3 regions of the Georgenia halophila genome follow, and region 1 is predicted to be linked to each of the others. Evidence: riboswitches for the same ligand, from Rfam matches in the RefSeq annotation. Region 1 holds a riboswitch; each other region holds the start of a gene.
The links. Region 1 has a riboswitch for ZMP and ZTP ahead of purH (bifunctional phosphoribosylaminoimidazolecarboxamide formyltransferase/IMP cyclohydrolase). Riboswitches for the same ligand answer to the same signal wherever they lie in the genome.
Positions count from the first base shown of each region.

Region 2: another riboswitch for ZMP and ZTP. It lies ahead of glyA (serine hydroxymethyltransferase); the one in region 1 lies ahead of purH (bifunctional phosphoribosylaminoimidazolecarboxamide formyltransferase/IMP cyclohydrolase).
Region 3: another riboswitch for ZMP and ZTP. It lies ahead of purH (bifunctional phosphoribosylaminoimidazolecarboxamide formyltransferase/IMP cyclohydrolase); the one in region 1 lies ahead of purH (bifunctional phosphoribosylaminoimidazolecarboxamide formyltransferase/IMP cyclohydrolase).

Region 1 is NZ_BAABGN010000002.1:325,482-329,964, forward strand. Features, by position in the region: gene ABD907_RS02940 (NAD(P)/FAD-dependent oxidoreductase) at 1-45, shown strand, start outside; gene ABD907_RS02945 (hypothetical protein) at 145-570, opposite strand; gene purH (bifunctional phosphoribosylaminoimidazolecarboxamide formyltransferase/IMP cyclohydrolase) at 693-2,345, opposite strand; ZMP/ZTP riboswitch at 2,401-2,491, opposite strand; gene purN (phosphoribosylglycinamide formyltransferase) at 2,539-3,174, opposite strand; gene ABD907_RS02960 (hypothetical protein) at 3,217-3,699, shown strand; gene ABD907_RS02965 (cell division protein PerM) at 3,772-4,483, opposite strand, start outside.
Region 2 is NZ_BAABGN010000004.1:268,326-272,808, reverse strand. Features, by position in the region: gene ABD907_RS06730 (FG-GAP-like repeat-containing protein) at 1-288, shown strand, start outside; gene ABD907_RS06725 (right-handed parallel beta-helix repeat-containing protein) at 416-1,735, shown strand; gene ABD907_RS06720 (GNAT family N-acetyltransferase) at 1,778-2,302, shown strand; ZMP/ZTP riboswitch at 2,358-2,444, shown strand; gene glyA (serine hydroxymethyltransferase) at 2,489-3,787, shown strand; gene ABD907_RS06710 (bifunctional methylenetetrahydrofolate dehydrogenase/methenyltetrahydrofolate cyclohydrolase) at 3,784-4,483, shown strand, end outside.
Region 3 is NZ_BAABGN010000004.1:325,671-330,153, reverse strand. Features, by position in the region: gene ABD907_RS06820 (cell division protein PerM) at 1-901, shown strand, start outside; gene ABD907_RS06815 (hypothetical protein) at 974-1,456, opposite strand; gene purN (phosphoribosylglycinamide formyltransferase) at 1,499-2,134, shown strand; ZMP/ZTP riboswitch at 2,182-2,272, shown strand; gene purH (bifunctional phosphoribosylaminoimidazolecarboxamide formyltransferase/IMP cyclohydrolase) at 2,328-3,980, shown strand; gene ABD907_RS06800 (hypothetical protein) at 4,103-4,483, shown strand, end outside.

The sequences.
Region 1 (4,483 bases):
GCCGTTCCGCTCAAGAAGGCGCTCGCCTGGCGCGATCGCGCGTAGCCGAACGGACCAATCGGCTCCGGGCCGGCACGAGCGGTACCACCCCAGTCACATCCGACACACCAGTCCCCGAACGGTCCGTTCGGCTACGACACTCGGTCAAGGACGCCGGTAGCTGCGCGGGTCGTAGGTCGTCTTCGGGCGCTCCGGCTCGTCCGCCGCCTCGCGGAACTCCCCGGAGAATTCACCGGGAACCTCCTCGGCGAGCTCCTCGGCCGTCCCGCCGGACTCCTCGGCCGCCTCGGCGATCGACTCCATCCGCGGTGCGAGCACCTGGATGACGACCGCCGCACCGACCAGCGCACCGGCGACGGTGAGGAGCACCCGCTCGACGGAGGCCATCATGGGCGAGAGCCACGCCATCGTCATGTAGAAGCCCTCGCTCGGACTGTCGTAGCCGCCGACCTCGCCCCAGAGGGCCGGCATGCCTCGTTCGAGGAAGACCCGCCACGCGATGCTCAGCGTGAACCCGACGACGGCGAGGATCACCGCGGCGACGACGCACTTCTTGCTCGCAGGATGCACACCGGGCTCCCAACCTCGACCACAGGACCGGTCACGACGCTACGCGTGCCGCCACGCCGCCCGTGGTCGTTCCGTGACGCAGGTTCCCGCGGCTCAGTGGAAGAGACGCAGGTTCCCGCGGCTCAGTGGAAGAAGTGCCGCGTGCCGGTGAGGTACATGGTGACCCCGGCGGCCTGCGCGGCCTCCACCACGGCGTCGTCCCGCATCGACCCACCCGGCTGGACGACGGCGGTGACGCCGGCGTCGAGGAGCACCTGGAGCCCGTCGGGGAACGGGAAGAACGCGTCGGAGGCGGCCACGGCACCGTGCGTGCGCCGCGGAGCGGCCCCACCGACGTTCTCGGCTCCACCGGCGCCGTCGACGTCTGAGGCGACCTCCACGCCGAGGGTGTTGGCGCGTTCGACGGCGAGGCGGCAGGAGTCGACGCGGTTGACCTGGCCCATGCCGATGCCGACGCTCGCGCCGTCGTGGGCGACGAGGATCGCGTTGGACTTGGCCGACCGGCACGCCTTCCAGGCGAACGCCAGGTCGGCGAGCAGCTCGGGAGAGGCGGCCTCGCCTGCAGCGAGCGTCCAGGTGGAGGGGTCGTCGCCGTCGGCGTCGACGTGGTCGCGCATCTGCACGAGGATCCCGCCGCTGATCTGGCGGATCTCCGCGGGCCGCTCCCCCGTCGGCGCCGGGCAGCGCAGGACGCGGATGTTCTTCTTCGCCTGGAGGACCTCCAGCGCGCCGTCCTCGTAGTCGGGTGCGACGACGACCTCGGTGAAGACGCCGGCGACCTGGTTCGCCATCTCCACCGTGACGGGCCGGTTCGTCGCGATGACCCCGCCGAACGCGGAGACCGGGTCGCAGGCGTGCGCCTTGCGATGAGCCTCCGCGATGTCGGCCCCGACGGCGATGCCGCACGGGTTGGCGTGCTTGATGACGGCCGCGGCGGGCTCGTCGAAGGTGTACGCAGCGCGGCGTGCGGCATCGGTGTCGACGTAGTTGTTGTAAGACATCGCCTTGCCGTGGAGCTGCTCGGCGCCGGCGAGGCCGGCGGGTCCGGCGGTGTCGCGGTAGAGCGCTGCTGCCTGGTGCGGGTTCTCGCCGTAGCGCAGCGCCTCGCCCTTGTCCCAGGTCTCGCCGACGAAGTCGGGCCAACCGTCCTCGGCACCGACGTAGGACCCGGCGAACCAGTTGGCGACCGCGACGTCGTAGGCCGCGGTGTGGGCGAACGCCTCGGCGGCGAGCTGCTTGCGCTGATCGAGGGTGAATCCGCCCGCGGCCACGGCGTCGAGGGCGTCGGCGTACCGAGCGGGTGAGGTGACGATCGCGACCGAGGGGTGGTTCTTCGCCGCCGCGCGCACCATGGACGGGCCGCCGATGTCGATCTGCTCGACGCACTCGTCCGGGGTGGCGTCGGAGTCCACGGTCTCGGTGAACGGGTAGAGGTTCGAGACGACCAGGTCGAACGGCTCGATGCCGAGGTCGGCGAGCTGGTTGACGTGGGTCTCGAGGCGCCGGTCGGCGAGGATGCCGGCGTGGACCCGCGGGTGCAGCGTCTTGACCCGCCCGTCCAGGCACTCGGGGAACCCGGTGAGGTCCTCGACCTTGGTGACCGGGACGCCGACCTCGGTGATGAGCCGGGCGGAGCCGCCGGTGGAGACGAGCTCGACACCGGCCTCGTGCAGCCCGCGGACCAGGTCCTCCAGCCCGCACTTGTCGTAGACGGAGACGAGGGCGCGACGGACGGGCACGCGGTTCGAGGCGGTACCGGCGGGCTGGCTGGTCAACTGACGCTCCTGGATGTGTCGACGACGGGGCTCAGGCACCCGGACGGGCACCCGATCCCGGCACCCAGGCGTGCGGTGCGCTGCAGGGTGGTTCCGGCCGCTCCCCGGTGGTGTGCTCCACCTTCTCGCCAGTCACGGCCGGGACCCACTCTAGCGAACTAGGCGGGCGGGTGAAGCGGCGCGGTCGACCGGGTCAGGCCCCGATGCGGACCCTGCGCCCCTCGATCTGCCAGCCCTCCCGGGCCAGCCGCCCCACCAGCTCGACGAGCTGTCCGCGCTCGGCGGCCTTGATGCGTTCGGTGAGGCTCTCCACGTCGTCGTCGTCGAGAACCGGGACGGCGACCTGGGCGACGATGGCGCCGGTGTCGACCCCGGCGTCGACGAAGAAGAGCGTGGCGCCCGTGATCTTGACGCCGTAGGACAGCGCGTCCCGCGGCCCGTGCATGCCCGGGAACGCGGGCAGCAGCGAGTTGTGCGTGTTGAGGTAGCGGTCCTCGAAGCGTTCGAGGAAGAGCGGTCCGCTGAGCTTGAGGAACCCGGCCGAGACGACGAGGTCGGGGTCGTGCGCGGCAACCTGCTCGGTCAGCGCAACATCCCACGCGGCCCGGTCGTCGTGGTCGCGGACCCGCTCGACGAAGGTCGGCAAACCGGCCCGGCGAGCCAGGTCGATCCCGCCAGCACCTTCTCGGTCCGCGCCGACGGCGACCACCTGGGCGCCGTACTCCGCGTCACCGGTGGCCTCGAGCAGGGCGGCGAGGTTGGAACCTCCGCCGGAGACGAGCACGACGATCCTGGCCGGACGGCGCGTCGTGACGGAGTGGGAGTCGATCACCTGGGCGAGAGTAGTCGGCTCGTGGGACATGATGGGTTCATGCCCGACCAGCAGTCTCCGCCACCCTCACCACCCGGCAGACCGTACGGCTCGCCCCGAGACCAGCACGAGGAACCCGACGAGGAGACCCAGAAGAGGGCGATGCGCCTGGTCCGGGTCTTCGGTCTCGCGCTGCTGATCACGGTCGCCCTCTCGCTCATGGCGCCGCCGTGGCCCGTCCCGATCGTGACGGCCGTCGTGGCGGTCGGGTCGCTCGTCCTGGGCATCGTCGCCCTCGTGCGGGTGCGTTCCGCCAAGGTGCGGGGGGCCACGCCGGCGGTGCTCGCCGTCGGGCTCGTGGTGGCGGCGTTCATGGCGCTGACGATGTCCGGGCAGATCGTGCTGTGGCGCGAGTACAGCGCGTACTCCGAGTGCATGGACTCGGCGATCACGCAGCAGGCGCAGGACGGCTGCCTCGCCGAGTTCGAGAACTCGCTCCAGGAACGGATGGACGAGATGCAGCAGATGATGCAGACCGGCTGAGGCCGCACCGCGGGGCGCGGCGGGACGGCGAGCCCTTCCTCACCCAGCGCTGTCACAGGGGCGAGCCCTGCCTCAGGGACCGGCGTCGCGGGACCACGCGGACAGCGATGGTCCGCTCCAGCCCTCCCCGACTCGTGGCTCCTGCGCCGGCCCGGACAGTGCCTCTTCCGCCGGCGATGCCTCCTCCGGCGTCCCGGCGCTGCGGTCCGGGGCGGCGCCGTCCTCCTGCCGTTCTTCGCCGTCGCGGTCGGTGTCCTCGCGGTCGGCCTCCTCGCGGTGGGCGTCGTGGGCTTGCCCGGTGGCGGTCGCCACGTCCGCCGCAGCAGCGACCGGCCCGACGCTTCTGCGCCGGGAGAGCCGTTCGGAGGCCCCGGAGACCCGTTCCCGGGCACGGCGGGCGCCGAGGCCGACCAGCTCCGCCGTGCGCGGGTGCAGGACGACCACGGTCAGCAGTAGTGCCGCCCCGACCTCGGCAAGCAGCATGCCGGCCACAGCGGGCGGCTCGGCGCCGATCTCGGCCATGCGTCCCGGGCCGATTCCGCCGGACGCCGCGTACGTGAGGACCGCAGCGGCGAGGGCCACGACGACGGCGGCCAAGATCGCGGTGCCGACGGACTCCGCCAGGGCTCGTCCGGAGGCGCGCCGGTGCAGCAAGACTCCGACGATCACACCGACCGCGACGGGCACGACCACCACCCACGTCGGCCCCGGTGCCTCCGGCGAAGGCAGGCCACCGAGCAGCGGGATTGCGGGCAGGGGTGCCGGCACGGCCTCCCCGGCGGCG
Region 2 (4,483 bases), on a different contig from region 1:
CTGTCGTGGGCGCAGGGTGCCGACCGGACGATCGCCGCGCAGCTCGGCACCGACGCCGACCGCAACGGGGAGCCGTTCGGCGAGACCGGCCTGGTCACCCAGCGCGACTCCGGCCACTGGCAGGACCAGAAGGGCGGCCCCCGTGACCCTCAGCCCGGCAACGGCGGCGCCGGCGGCGCCGGCGGCGCCGGCGGCACGGCCGGCACCGGAGGCACCGGCGGCTCGGTCGAGGCGGATGACGGCTCGACGCACCCGGGCAACGGGAAGGGCCGGGGCAAGAAGCCGTGATGCGGGGGACGGGCCGCGAGCCAGGCCGTGCAAGTACGGCGTCGAATCGGCCACGGGCGGCCACGACCGGTCCTACGCTTGGACCGGGCAGGTGACCGCGACGGCGGTCCGTCGGGGGGAGTGCCTGGTGAGGAGACTTGCGGCGATCGCCGCGATGGCCGTGCTGCTCGCCGGCTGTGGTGGCGACGTGCAGCCGTCGGCCGGTGCCGGCAAGGCGGTGGAGACGGCGACCCGGGCGACTGCTGCGGCCGAGCGCGACGTGTGCGCCGTGCCCGTCGCGATCGTCGTAGACGCCGTGCAGGGCTACGTCGGCTCCTTCGGCACCGAACAGCTCGCCGAGGGGCAGACGGCGACGTCGCCGGTCGGATCCGCCGACAAGCCCGGGTCCGAGAAGGCGGCCTCGAGCGACGAGCCCCCCGCCGACGTCCTCTCCGACGCCGTCGCCGAGGCGCAGCGGGTCGCCGCGAAGGTCCGGTGCGCCGACGCCGACCTCGCCGCCGGCATCGCGGAGGGCCTCGAGACCGTGAGCGCCGACGGCGCGGTCGCGACCGCCGTCCGGGACCGGACGATCGCCACGATGACGGGCGCCGCGGCACCCGACCTCCCGCTCACGCCCGACGACGACCTCTCCCTCGCGGTCGCCGCCACCGAGTCCGGCGGCGTGATCGAGCTCGGCGCCGGCACGTGGGACCTCACGGAGCCGGTCGTGCTCCTCGGCGGGGTCACCCTCCGCGGCGCGGGCCCGGAGCGTACGGTCCTGAGATCGTCGGCACCGGAGGCGACGATCCTCGTCGCGACGGCCGACCGCGTGGAGCTGCGGTCGCTCGCGCTCGAGCGCGACCGCGCGGCCGTCGGGTCCGTGGTGGTCGGCGGCCCCTCGGCGTCGCTCGTGGTGGAGGACGCGGTGCTCAGCGGCGCGGTCGGCGACGAGAGCAGCGGCGGGGCGGGCATCCACATGTCCGCCCAGGGCGAGCAGGGTTCCGGCCGCGGCACCACCCTCGAGATCACCGACTCGGTCCTCCGGGACAACGGTTGGGCGGGGATCGCGGTGACGGGTGGGCACCGCGCCTCGGTCCTCGGCGCGACGTTCGAGGCGAACGGCCAGTGCGGCATCTGCTTCCTCGGCGCGGCCACCGGCTCCGTCGAGGACAGCACCTTCGACGGCAACACGGTCGGGTTCTACGCCGGCGACACGGCGTCCCCCGTCCTGACCGGCTCGACGATCACCGGGGGCGAGGCGGGCATCCAGGTCGGCGGCACCGCCGTCGCGGCGCTCGAGTCCACCACGATCCGTGGCAGCGGCCGTGCTGCGGTCATCTACACCGGGCAGGGCGGCGGCAGTGTCACAGGCCTGGTGTGCGAGCAGGTCGAGCACGGCATCGCCGTCGGTCCGGAGAGCACCCCGATACCGGGCGAGAACGCGTGCACCATCGCCTTCGCCGACTGATTCCGTGCGCGGACATCTGTGACCGGATGCCAAACTGTGCCCATGGACGACGTCAGGATCGACCTCATCACCGCCGACGGGGCCGGTGAGCTGCTCACCGTGCGGCGGGCGGCCTTCGTGACGGAGGCGCAGCTGTACGGCGACCCGAACCTGCCGGCGCTGACGCAGACGCTCACCGAGCTGGTGGCCGACATCGAGCGGGCCGACGTCGTCACGCTCGGCGCATGGCTCGGGCACCGTCTCGTGGGCTCGATACGCGTCGAGCTGGAGGCGGAGAAGGCCACGCTGGGGCGGCTCGCGGTCGTGCCGGACCTGCAGGGCCGGGGCATCGGCACCAAGCTGCTCATGGCCGTGCTGACGTACCTGCCCGAGCAGACCAAGGAGGTCTGGGTCTTCACCGGGCAGGACTCCAAGCACAACCTCGCGATGTACAACAAGGCGGGTTACGAGCACCAGTTCGACCAGCACACCGGTGACCTGACCTACGCGTACCTGCGTCGCATCCTGGGCGAGGACGACCCCGACGCCGACGAGGTGCTCGGCTCGATGGACGACGCGACCGCCTGACATCTCGCGGGACGGGGTGCCGGGGTGGACGAGCTCCGCCGTCGGGTGTGTACATTGGACGTGTCGTGACTGGCGCCGGGTGGATCACCACCGGGGAGCGACACGAGCAGCACCCCTGAGGTCGTACGCCTGGGCCGAGGGTCACCAGTGGAATACCACGCGCACGTGTGACCTTCGGAGGGAAGTATGAGCCAAACCACGACAAGGACTCCCGTGGCAGACCAGTCGCTCGCCGAGCTGGACCCCGAGATCGCGGCCGTCCTCGGCGGCGAGCTGGACCGCCAGCGCGGCACCCTCGAGATGATCGCCAGCGAGAACTTCGTGCCGCGCGCGGTTCTCGAGGCCCAGGGCTCCGTCCTGACCAACAAGTACGCCGAGGGCTATCCAGGCCGGCGCTACTACGGCGGCTGCGAGCAGGTCGACATCGCCGAGAACCTCGCCATCTCCCGCGCCTCCGCCCTCTTCGGCGCCGAGTACGCCAACGTCCAGCCGCACTCCGGAGCACAGGCCAACGCCGCCGTGCTGCACGCGCTCGCCGAGCCCGGTGACCCCGTCCTCGGCATGTCGCTCGCGCACGGCGGGCACCTCACCCACGGGATGAAGCTCAACTTCTCCGGCAAGCTGTACGACGTCTCCGCCTACGGCGTGGATCCCGACACCCACCGCGTCGACATGGACCTCGTCCGCCAGGCGGCGCTCGAGACCCGCCCGAAGGTCATCATCGCCGGGTGGTCCGCCTACCCGCGCCAGCTCGACTTCGGGGCGTTCCGGGAGGTCGCCGACGAGGTCGGCGCCTACCTGTGGACCGACATGGCGCACTTCGCCGGGCTGGTCGCGGCGGGCCTCCACCCGAACCCGGTGGCCGTCTCCGACGTCGTGTCCTCCACCGTCCACAAGACCCTCGGGGGGCCTCGCTCCGGTGTGCTCCTGGCCCAGGACAAGGAACGGTGGGCCAAGCGGCTCGACTCCGCCGTCTTCCCCGGGCAGCAGGGCGGACCGCTCATGCACGCGGTGGCCGCCAAGGCCGTGGCCTTCAAGCTGGCCGCCGGCGAGGAGTTCGCCGAGCGGCAGGAGCGCACGCTCGAGGGCGCCCGGATCCTCGCCGAGCGGCTGACCGCGCCCGACGTGCGCGGCGCGGGCGTCTCGGTCCTCACCGGTGGCACCGACGTCCACCTGGTCCTCGTCGACCTGCGGGACTCCGCGCTCGACGGCCGCCAGGCCGAGGACCTCCTCCACGACGCCGGCATCACCGTCAACCGCAACGCCGTGCCGAACGACCCGCGGCCGCCGCGAGTGACCTCCGGCCTGCGCATCGGCACACCCGCGCTGGCCACCCGCGGCTTCGGCGCGGCAGAGTTCTCGGAGGTGGCTGACATCATCGCCACCACCCTTCGCGACGGCTCGGCCACGGACGTCCTCGGCATGCGTGCCCGGGTCCGGGCCCTGACCGACAACTTCCCCCTCTACCCAGGACTGGACCAGTGACGGCACAGACTCTCGACGGCAAGGCGACAGCGGCAACGATCAAGGCGGAACTCACCGAGCGGGTCACCGCGCTCCGGGAGAGGGGCATCACGCCCGGCCTGGGCACCGTGCTCGTCGGTGACGACCCGGGCTCGAAGGCCTACGTGGGCGGCAAGCACCGCGACTGCGCCGAGGTCGGCATCTCCTCCATCCGCGAGGACCTGCCGGCGGACGCCAGCCAGGCCGACGTCGAGGCCGCCGTCGCGCGCCTGAACGCGGACCCGGCGTGCACCGGATACATCGTGCAGCTGCCCCTGCCGAAGGGCGTCGACGCCAACCGCGTGCTCGAGCTCATCGACCCGGGCAAGGACGCCGACGGTCTTCACCCGACCAACCTCGGTCGCCTCGTCCTGCGGGTCGCGGAGGAGATCACCTCCCCGCTGCCGTGCACGCCACGCGCCGTGCTCGAGCTGCTCGACCGGTACGGCATCGACCTGGCAGGCAAGGACGTGTGCGTCGTCGGGCGGGGCACCACGGTGGGCCGCTCCATCGGGCTGCTCCTCACCCGCAAGACCATCAACGCGACGGTGACGTTGACCCACACCGGCACCCGCGACCTGGCCTCGCACGTGCGCAACGCCGACGTGATCGTCGCCGCGGCGGGCAGCCCGGGAATCGTCACGCCCGACATGGTCAAGGCCGGCGCCGTCGTCCTCG
Region 3 (4,483 bases), on a different contig from region 1:
CGCTCTGGTGGTCGTGGCCCTGGTCACCGGCTGGGACCGCGTCCGGATGGTCCAGGACGCCTACATGCTCGCCCCGGTCGGTCTGGTCGTCATGACGGCGGCCCAGCTGCTCTACCTGCCCACTGTGGCCGTGTGGGCACTGGCGTGGAGCGCCGGCCCCGGGTTCGCCTTCGGCGCCGGGACACACTTCGCCGCCGGGGAGGCCGTGCCGGCACCCCTGCCCGCAATCCCGCTGCTCGGTGGCCTGCCTTCGCCGGAGGCACCGGGGCCGACGTGGGTGGTGGTCGTGCCCGTCGCGGTCGGTGTGATCGTCGGAGTCTTGCTGCACCGGCGCGCCTCCGGACGAGCCCTGGCGGAGTCCGTCGGCACCGCGATCTTGGCCGCCGTCGTCGTGGCCCTCGCCGCTGCGGTCCTCACGTACGCGGCGTCCGGCGGAATCGGCCCGGGACGCATGGCCGAGATCGGCGCCGAGCCGCCCGCTGTGGCCGGCATGCTGCTTGCCGAGGTCGGGGCGGCACTACTGCTGACCGTGGTCGTCCTGCACCCGCGCACGGCGGAGCTGGTCGGCCTCGGCGCCCGCCGTGCCCGGGAACGGGTCTCCGGGGCCTCCGAACGGCTCTCCCGGCGCAGAAGCGTCGGGCCGGTCGCTGCTGCGGCGGACGTGGCGACCGCCACCGGGCAAGCCCACGACGCCCACCGCGAGGAGGCCGACCGCGAGGACACCGACCGCGACGGCGAAGAACGGCAGGAGGACGGCGCCGCCCCGGACCGCAGCGCCGGGACGCCGGAGGAGGCATCGCCGGCGGAAGAGGCACTGTCCGGGCCGGCGCAGGAGCCACGAGTCGGGGAGGGCTGGAGCGGACCATCGCTGTCCGCGTGGTCCCGCGACGCCGGTCCCTGAGGCAGGGCTCGCCCCTGTGACAGCGCTGGGTGAGGAAGGGCTCGCCGTCCCGCCGCGCCCCGCGGTGCGGCCTCAGCCGGTCTGCATCATCTGCTGCATCTCGTCCATCCGTTCCTGGAGCGAGTTCTCGAACTCGGCGAGGCAGCCGTCCTGCGCCTGCTGCGTGATCGCCGAGTCCATGCACTCGGAGTACGCGCTGTACTCGCGCCACAGCACGATCTGCCCGGACATCGTCAGCGCCATGAACGCCGCCACCACGAGCCCGACGGCGAGCACCGCCGGCGTGGCCCCCCGCACCTTGGCGGAACGCACCCGCACGAGGGCGACGATGCCCAGGACGAGCGACCCGACCGCCACGACGGCCGTCACGATCGGGACGGGCCACGGCGGCGCCATGAGCGAGAGGGCGACCGTGATCAGCAGCGCGAGACCGAAGACCCGGACCAGGCGCATCGCCCTCTTCTGGGTCTCCTCGTCGGGTTCCTCGTGCTGGTCTCGGGGCGAGCCGTACGGTCTGCCGGGTGGTGAGGGTGGCGGAGACTGCTGGTCGGGCATGAACCCATCATGTCCCACGAGCCGACTACTCTCGCCCAGGTGATCGACTCCCACTCCGTCACGACGCGCCGTCCGGCCAGGATCGTCGTGCTCGTCTCCGGCGGAGGTTCCAACCTCGCCGCCCTGCTCGAGGCCACCGGTGACGCGGAGTACGGCGCCCAGGTGGTCGCCGTCGGCGCGGACCGAGAAGGTGCTGGCGGGATCGACCTGGCTCGCCGGGCCGGTTTGCCGACCTTCGTCGAGCGGGTCCGCGACCACGACGACCGGGCCGCGTGGGATGTTGCGCTGACCGAGCAGGTTGCCGCGCACGACCCCGACCTCGTCGTCTCGGCCGGGTTCCTCAAGCTCAGCGGACCGCTCTTCCTCGAACGCTTCGAGGACCGCTACCTCAACACGCACAACTCGCTGCTGCCCGCGTTCCCGGGCATGCACGGGCCGCGGGACGCGCTGTCCTACGGCGTCAAGATCACGGGCGCCACGCTCTTCTTCGTCGACGCCGGGGTCGACACCGGCGCCATCGTCGCCCAGGTCGCCGTCCCGGTTCTCGACGACGACGACGTGGAGAGCCTCACCGAACGCATCAAGGCCGCCGAGCGCGGACAGCTCGTCGAGCTGGTGGGGCGGCTGGCCCGGGAGGGCTGGCAGATCGAGGGGCGCAGGGTCCGCATCGGGGCCTGACCCGGTCGACCGCGCCGCTTCACCCGCCCGCCTAGTTCGCTAGAGTGGGTCCCGGCCGTGACTGGCGAGAAGGTGGAGCACACCACCGGGGAGCGGCCGGAACCACCCTGCAGCGCACCGCACGCCTGGGTGCCGGGATCGGGTGCCCGTCCGGGTGCCTGAGCCCCGTCGTCGACACATCCAGGAGCGTCAGTTGACCAGCCAGCCCGCCGGTACCGCCTCGAACCGCGTGCCCGTCCGTCGCGCCCTCGTCTCCGTCTACGACAAGTGCGGGCTGGAGGACCTGGTCCGCGGGCTGCACGAGGCCGGTGTCGAGCTCGTCTCCACCGGCGGCTCCGCCCGGCTCATCACCGAGGTCGGCGTCCCGGTCACCAAGGTCGAGGACCTCACCGGGTTCCCCGAGTGCCTGGACGGGCGGGTCAAGACGCTGCACCCGCGGGTCCACGCCGGCATCCTCGCCGACCGGCGCCTCGAGACCCACGTCAACCAGCTCGCCGACCTCGGCATCGAGCCGTTCGACCTGGTCGTCTCGAACCTCTACCCGTTCACCGAGACCGTGGACTCCGACGCCACCCCGGACGAGTGCGTCGAGCAGATCGACATCGGCGGCCCGTCCATGGTGCGCGCGGCGGCGAAGAACCACCCCTCGGTCGCGATCGTCACCTCACCCGCTCGGTACGCCGACGCCCTCGACGCCGTGGCCGCGGGCGGATTCACCCTCGATCAGCGCAAGCAGCTCGCCGCCGAGGCGTTCGCCCACACCGCGGCCTACGACGTCGCGGTCGCCAACTGGTTCGCCGGGTCCTACGTCGGTGCCGAGGACGGTTGGCCCGACTTCGTCGGCGAGACCTGGGACAAGGGCGAGGCGCTGCGCTACGGCGAGAACCCGCACCAGGCAGCAGCGCTCTACCGCGACACCGCCGGACCCGCCGGCCTCGCCGGCGCCGAGCAGCTCCACGGCAAGGCGATGTCTTACAACAACTACGTCGACACCGATGCCGCACGCCGCGCTGCGTACACCTTCGACGAGCCCGCCGCGGCCGTCATCAAGCACGCCAACCCGTGCGGCATCGCCGTCGGGGCCGACATCGCGGAGGCTCATCGCAAGGCGCACGCCTGCGACCCGGTCTCCGCGTTCGGCGGGGTCATCGCGACGAACCGGCCCGTCACGGTGGAGATGGCGAACCAGGTCGCCGGCGTCTTCACCGAGGTCGTCGTCGCACCCGACTACGAGGACGGCGCGCTGGAGGTCCTCCAGGCGAAGAAGAACATCCGCGTCCTGCGCTGCCCGGCGCCGACGGGGGAGCGGCCCGCGGAGATCCGCCAGATCAGCGGCGGGATCCTCGTGCAGATGCGCGACCACGTCGACGCCGACGGCGACGACCCCTCCACCTGGACGCTCGCTGCAGGCGAGGCCGCCTCTCCCGAGCTGCTCGCCGACCTGGCGTTCGCCTGGAAGGCGTGCCGGTCGGCCAAGTCCAACGCGATCCTCGTCGCCCACGACGGCGCGAGCGTCGGCATCGGCATGGGCCAGGTCAACCGCGTCGACTCCTGCCGCCTCGCCGTCGAACGCGCCAACACCCTCGGCGTGGAGGTCGCCTCAGACGTCGACGGCGCCGGTGGAGCCGAGAACGTCGGTGGGGCCGCTCCGCGGCGCACGCACGGTGCCGTGGCCGCCTCCGACGCGTTCTTCCCGTTCCCCGACGGGCTCCAGGTGCTCCTCGACGCCGGCGTCACCGCCGTCGTCCAGCCGGGTGGGTCGATGCGGGACGACGCCGTGGTGGAGGCCGCGCAGGCCGCCGGGGTCACCATGTACCTCACCGGCACGCGGCACTTCTTCCACTGAGCCGCGGGAACCTGCGTCTCTTCCACTGAGCCGCGGGAACCTGCGTCACGGAACGACCACGGGCGGCGTGGCGGCACGCGTAGCGTCGTGACCGGTCCTGTGGTCGAGGTTGGGAGCCCGGTGTGCATCCTGCGAGCAAGAAGTGCGTCGTCGCCGCGGTGATCCTCGCCGTCGTCGGGTTCACGCTGAGCATCGCGTGGCGGGTCTTCCTCGAACGAGGCATGCCGGCCCTCTGGGGCGAGGTCGGCGGCTACGACAGTCCGAGCGAGGGCTTCTACATGACGATGGCGTGGCTCTCGCCCATGATGGCCTCCGTCGAGCGGGTGCTCCTCACCGTCGCCGGTGCGCTGGTCGGTGCGGCGGTCGTCATCCAGGTGCTCGCACCGCGGATGGAGTCGATCGCCGAGGCGGCCGAGGAGTCCGGCGGGACGGCCGAGGAGCTCGCCGAGGAGGTTCCCGGTGAATTCTCCGGGGAGTTCCGCGAGGCGGCGGACGAGCCGGAG